Regions from separate parts of the Populibacterium corticicola genome, predicted to be linked through region 1. Evidence: predicted binding sites of a transcription regulator. Region 1 holds the regulator's gene; the other holds the start of a gene.
The links. Region 1 encodes LexA, which represses DNA repair genes until DNA is damaged. Its sites were predicted from a motif close to TCGAACANNTGTTCGA; they were not measured.
Positions count from the first base shown of each region.

Region 2: the regulator LexA is predicted to act here: its motif matches at 1,686-1,701, upstream of uvrA (excinuclease ABC subunit UvrA).

Region 1 covers NZ_JBHUOP010000004.1:459,595-463,015, forward strand. The annotation lists gene ACFSYH_RS11545 (acyltransferase) at 1-670, shown strand, start outside; gene lexA (transcriptional repressor LexA) at 880-1,581, opposite strand; gene ACFSYH_RS11555 (LysM peptidoglycan-binding domain-containing protein) at 1,845-2,234, shown strand; gene nrdR (transcriptional regulator NrdR) at 2,667-3,161, shown strand; gene ACFSYH_RS11565 (aldo/keto reductase) at 3,263-3,421, opposite strand, start outside.
Region 2 covers NZ_JBHUOP010000001.1:652,499-655,919, forward strand. The annotation lists gene ACFSYH_RS03020 (TerC family protein) at 31-1,008, shown strand; gene ACFSYH_RS03025 (YciI family protein) at 1,262-1,552, opposite strand; gene uvrA (excinuclease ABC subunit UvrA) at 1,731-3,421, shown strand, end outside.

The sequences.
Region 1 (3,421 bases):
CTACCTTGACGACCTGCCATGGACGAACAAGGCATGGACCGCCGGTCATCAGGTGGACGCGCTGGGCACGGCTGTTTTGCTGGACTGGGAACGCGTAGGTTCGCACGCGCCCACCCACCTGCGCACCCTCCTGGGCTGGCTCATCGCCGCCGTGGACGACGAGACGGGTATGTGGGGGAGCGCTGCCGACGACGGCGACCTGCTGCAGATGGTCAACGGCTACTACCGCCTCACGCGCGGTACGTTCGCGCAGTTCGGTGTGGCGCCGCCACACCCGGAGAGGGTGATCGACACGGTACTGCAACATGTGCGCCGGGGAGAGTGCTTCGCGATGTCGCGCCAGGACGCCTGCAATGTGCTCGACGTGCTGCATCCACTGCGCTTGGCAGGGGCGTACACTCGCCATCGCGCAAGCGAGGTCACGGAGGTGGCTCGCACGCTGCTGGCCGATGCGCTCGCTCGCTATATACCGGGAGAGGGCTTTGCGTTCGCCGCGGTGGAGTCGCCCGGTATTGATGCGGAGCAGCGCGCACCAGGCCTGCAGGGCACGGAGATGTGGCTCACCATTGTCTGGCTTGCCGCAGACCTGCTCGGGCTGTCCGGCAACCTGACCTACGAGCCACGGGGCGTGCATCGGTCAGTCCCCGAGACGGTTCTGTCCTCGTCCTAGACCGCTGCTGTATCGCGGGCCGTTATTCGGGGCGGAACGACAACATTCGCCACCCGCACCCGCCGAGGACGACGCGGTGCCACCATCAGCGCCATCCTCATCTGGCTACCTCATATGGGAGACGTGCTCTGGCCGCAAAGCCTAGAAACGAACGCAGAGGGGCGCGGAAGCCACATGGTTTCCGCGCCCCCTCGTGTCTACTGCCAGAGCTACAGGCTGCGCATCACTGAGACGACACGGCCAAGAATCGTTGCATCATCACCCAAGATCGGTTCATACGCAGGGTTGTGTGGCATGAGCCAGATATGTCCTTCCTTGCGCTTGAATGTCTTCACGGTTGCCTCGCCATCCAGCATCGCAGCGACTATTTCACCGTTCTCTGCCGTGTTCTGGTGTCTGACAACCACCCAGTCACCATCGCAGATGGCGGCATCCACCATTGAGTCGCCTGAGACCTTCAACATGTACAGGTCTCCGTCCCCCACGAGTTGCTTGGGGAGCGTAAAGACATCCTCCACATCCTGCTCGGCCAGAATCGGCGAACCTGCGGCGATGCGTCCGACCAGTGGAACGTCCCGTGTGACGCTTGATTCTGCGAACACAGGCAACTGAACGACGGTGGTTGCCGCCTCCGCATCTTTCCCTGTGCGCGCGAGGGTGTTCGTTGCTGATTCCTCGTCCTCGAGAGACACGACCTCGATTGCCCGAGGGCGGTTTGGGTCCCTACGGATGAAACCGCGCTCCTCAAGCACGTTCAACTGGTGCTTGACCGAAGAGGGACTCGTCAGGCCGATTGCCGCACCGATCTCGCGCAGGGTTGGCGGGTAGCCGCGCGAGTCGAGGGACTGCGCGATTGTTTCGAGAACAGCTTGCTGCCGCTTAGATAGCTGGTCTCGCTCTGGTGTCTCCATGCGCCAAACTCCTGCGTGTGGTTCGAATGTCAGATGGTTCTGGTGAACTTTGCCTGTAAGCAAGACTAGGCAATTTCACCTCGGGATTCAAACATTTGTTCGAGTGAGTCTCCGGGAGGTCTTGCATTCGAACCAGTTTTTCGTACACTTGTTCTAACGAACATATGTTCGAATCGCTGGTTTGGGTACATGGTTTCTGGCGGGCAGTGGTTGTTGCTCATCGTTTCGGCTTGGTGAGTGCTGTTGATTGAAGGAGTGGACGGATGGCAATGCAAGCGCAGACTGGAATCATTATCGAGTTTCCGGCATCGCATGCTGCGGAGCGTCGGGTTTCGCGCGAGCGCTACGGGCGGTCGGGTCTGCGGGGCCTGCGCCTGACGCGACGTGGACGTTTCGTGGTGTGGGCTTTTGCCATCGTGCTGTCGGTGATTGTGGGTGCGATGCTTGGAGGGGTCGCGGCTGCGGGGGAGGCGCCCGAGGGTATCCCGGTGACGGTTCATTCCGTGGAGCAGGGCGAGACGCTGTGGGCTCTCGCGTCAGGGATTAATCCGGGTAAGGACAATCGCGATGTCGTCTTTGAGATCATGCGTTTGAATGGCATGTCGGATGGATCGCTCAAGGCTGGTCAAACCTTGCTTTTGCCCAGTTATTAGGATTACGCAACAGGGTAGTTGCGTAATCGCCAAACATGCCTTAAGTTAGTAATACCTAACAAGAGGGCTGGGGGGCTGTCTGTTAGGGGAAAGCATTCCGCTTTCGGTTTCATCTCATCCTTCCTACGTGGTGCGGCGAGTCGCCACGCAAGTCGAAGGTTGGGCGCTCTGGAATGGGGCACAGCCTAGGCTGTGCCCCATTCGGCATTTTGGGGCCAGGCCCATCAGCACTGTGTGGGTTATTCTTCGCCGTTGTGTGCCTTTATGTTGCGCATAACGGCGAACAAACCCACACATCGGTGGGGTCATATGGGTGCTGGAGAGTTCCTTGTGATTAGTGCGTGATGAATTGAGTGCCAGGGAACTGACGGGTACACCAGTCGGGTAACGTAAAATGAACCGGAAGTTAAACCCAACCGGTAGGAGCACGACGTGCATTGCCCGTTCTGCAGGCACCCAGACTCACGAGTCGTCGATTCCCGCACGTCCGAGGACGGATCAGCGATCCGTCGACGCAGGCAGTGCCCCAAGTGTATGAAGCGATTCACAACAATCGAGACAGCCAGTCTCTCGGTGGTGAAACGATCCGGCGTGACCGAGCCGTTCTCCAGAGAGAAAGTCATCAACGGCGTACGTAAAGCCTGCCAAGGACGGCCAGTATCTGATGACGATCTTGCTGTTCTCGCTCAAAAGGTCGAAGAGTCTATCCGCTCAATGGGACTCGCAGAACTCGACGCCTACGAGGTAGGCCTTACCATTCTCGGTCCGCTTCGGGAACTGGATGAAGTTGCATATCTGCGCTTCGCAAGCGTCTACCAAGCATTCGAGTCGCTCGAAGACTTCGAAGCCGCGATTGAGCTCTTGCGCAAGGAACGCGAAGAACAGGCCGAGGGAGAAGCCGCCGAAGCAGGATCGGCTGAGCAGTAATCCTCGCTACTCACATCCTGCAAAGGGACTGAACGTCAAACGGTGCCGTGCTGGAGGACAACCCTCTAGCGCGGCACCGTTTTGACCAGTTGGCACTGCTGCTATAGATCGCTAGAGCGAGAGGCCCACAGGTTGAGGCCGCCGTCCACAGCGGTCGCTTCGATCTGCCTCAGTTGCGCATCGGTGAACTCGAGATCGAGCACCGCATCGAGGTTCTCGCTGAGCTGTTCCACAGTACGCGCACCAACGATGACCGAGGT
Region 2 (3,421 bases), on a different contig from region 1:
CCGGAGGTTCTATTGCTAGATACCCAACACATGATCCTGTGGATCGTGACAGTAACCCTTATCATCGTCATGCTGACCGTCGACTTTGTCGGTCACGTCCGCAAACCACACGCTCCCAGCCTCAAAGAAGCTGGGATTTGGTCTGCCGTCTACGTTGCGATCGCGATCGTCTTCGGATTTATCATCTGGGGCGTCATGGGATCGACCGCCGGAGTCGAGTACTTCACCGGCTACGTCACCGAAAAGTCGTTGTCACTCGATAACCTTTTCGTGTTCATCCTCATCATGACCGCATTCCGGGTGCCTCGTGAGGACCAACAGAAGGTCCTGCTCTTCGGAATCGTCGTCGCGCTGATCTTCCGCACCTTCTTCATCCTGCTCGGCGCAGCGGTTATCGAGAACTACTCGTGGGTGTTCTACATCTTCGGGGCATTCCTGATCTGGACCGCGATTCACCAGGCAATGCCGCAGGAAGACGAGGAGTACAAGGAAAACGCGTTGATTCGCCAACTGCGCAAGGTACTCCCACTCACCGATGACTACGTGGGCGACAAGGTCTTCGTGAAGGTTGACGGCCGCCGCATGGTCACGCCCATGCTGATCGTGATGGTAGCGATCGGTTCTGCTGACCTGCTCTTCGCCGTCGACTCGATCCCAGCAATCTTCGGTATCACCCAAGACGCATACATCGTGTTTGCCGCCAACGCGTTCTCGCTGCTTGGCCTGCGTCAACTATTCTTCCTCGTGGACGGCCTGCTCGAGCGACTCGTGTACCTCAACTACGGTCTCGCCGTGATCCTCGGCTTTATCGGAGTCAAGTTGGTATTGCACGCGCTGCACGTCAACGAACTCTCGTTCATCAACGGTGGTCAGCCTGTTCTTGGCGCTCCAGAGATTAGTACGACCACCTCGATGCTCGTCATCTTTGGAACGTTGATCGTGACCACGATTGCATCCCTTATCAAGTCACGCAAGGACGATCGGGAGAAAGAACTCATCGACTCCTGAGGCTTACAGTCGTTGGGAATAGGGCCGTTGGTGGGCGCACAGTACTGCGGCACTAGAAGCATCTCAGAACTAGAGAGGCTCTCGGCACCATAGATACGGAGGGCTGGGTGACATCGCTTCACGCGAGTTCACCCAGCCCTCCGTCCATCACGCTGACTATCTACGCATACCAGCTAGATGCTGGAACGTAGCCGGATCGTCACCAAGCAAACGCACACCGAGCCGAGACGCACAATCAAGCACTACGGGCAGTTTAAGACTGCGCCCATTTGCCAATCACAATCTTCCACTCGACCACTGCGCGGTCCACTACCAGTCCTTGCAGCCAGAATGGATCCTGTGACAACAACTCAAGCGCCGCATCGGTATTCTCAGCGCGCACGATGATCAAGGCGCCCGACATATCGCCTTGACTCACAGGCCCCGAGGCAAGAATCGAGCCAGCCACAGCGAGAGCGCCGAGGTACGCACGGTGTGCTGGGCGGTGCTCGTCAAGCGCCGCCGTATCAGATGAGTAAACATAGGTGATCGCGTAGGTGTTCATACGTGAATCTAACCACAGAGCGCTTCCCTGACGATGAAACGTCTCGTGATCCATCGGCGTAAATCCGTCGTCCACCTGCACGAGTATGTGGCTGGGCAAGGGGTGGTGTTAAAAATCGAACGCACAACACGCTTCGAACATATGTACGATATGGCCGGTTGTCGCATAGAATGACACGGTGACTGATCGCTTAATTGTCCAGGGTGCCCGCGAACACAACCTGAAGAACATCAGTATTGATCTTCCGAGAGACCAACTGATCGTGTTCACGGGCCTATCCGGCTCCGGTAAATCCTCGCTCGCCTTTGACACCATCTTCGCTGAGGGGCAGCGACGCTATGTCGAATCCCTGTCCGCGTACGCGAGACAGTTCCTTGGACAGATGGATAAACCGGATGTGGACTTCATCGAAGGGCTTTCGCCGGCGGTTTCGATCGACCAGAAGTCCACAAACCGCAACCCCCGCTCGACCGTGGGCACCATCACCGAGGTACACGACTACCTGCGTCTGCTCTTTGCACGTGCCGGAACCCAGTTCTGCCCCGTCTGTCACGAGCGAATCACCGCCCAGACACCGCAGCAAATCGTGGACCGCCTCATGGCGCTAGAGGAGGGCACCCGCTTTCAGGTTCTCGCACCCGTCGTACGCGGACGCAAGGGGGAGTACCAGGAACTCTTCGCCGAACTACAGAGCAAGGGATTCGCTCGGGCCCGCGTTGACGGTGAGATCCACCAGTTGTCGTCCCCGCCGACACTCGAAAAGCAGATCAAGCACACCATTGAGGTCGTGGTTGACCGCCTGGCAATCAAACCGACGATCAAACAGCGCCTGACCGACTCGATTGAAACCGCTCTCACCGCTGCGGACGGTCTCGTTATAGTTGAATTCGTTGATCTTCCAGCCGACGATCCTGAACGGGAACGTCGCTTCTCAGAAAAGCGTGCCTGCCCGAACGACCATGAACTAACACTCGATGAGATCGAGCCACGCACGTTCTCCTTCAACGCACCCTACGGTGCCTGCTCTCAGTGCACGGGTATCGGTGTTCGCCTTGAGGTGGATCCGGATCTGGTCATCCCGGACGATGAGAAGTCGATCAACGAGGGCGCCATCGCGCCGTGGGCGGGTTCCTCCTCGGAGTACTATGACCGCGTGTTGATGGCACTCGCTGAGGAACTTGACTTCTCTCTCAACACCCCGTGGAAAGATCTGCCCGCCAACGTGCGAAAGGCCATCCTGCACGGCAAGGACTTTAAGGTCCAGGTCAAATATCGCAACCGTTGGGGGCGTGACCGCGCCTATACAACCGGCTTCGAGGGTGTCATCGCGACGATCAAACGGCGTCACGAGGAAACCGACTCGGAGTGGTCAAAGGACAAGTACGAAGCCTTCATGCGCGAGGTCCCATGCCCAACCTGTAAGGGCACCCGCCTCAAGCCCGAGGTGCTTGCGGTGAAGGTCGGTGGCAAATCCATCGCGGAAATCTCGGAGATGTCGATCAAGGAGTGCAAGCCATTCCTTGACGCCTTGGAACTCACCGAGCGTGAGGCCAAGATCGCTGCCGCCGTTCTCAAGGAAATCCAGGACCGCCTGGGCTTCCTGCTCGACGTGGGACTCGACTACCTGACACTGTCACGCGCAGCAGGAACCCTGTCCGGCGGTGAGGCGCAGCGCATTCGCCTTGCCACGCAGATCGGCTCGGGACTCGTTGGCGTGTTGTACGTACTGGACGAGCCGTCGATCGGTCTGCACCAGCGAGACAACCGCCGCCTGATCGATACGCTCACGCGTTTGCGGGACTTGGGTAACACCCTCATCGTGGTTGAACACGATGAAGACACCATCCGCACGGCAGACTGGATCGTTGA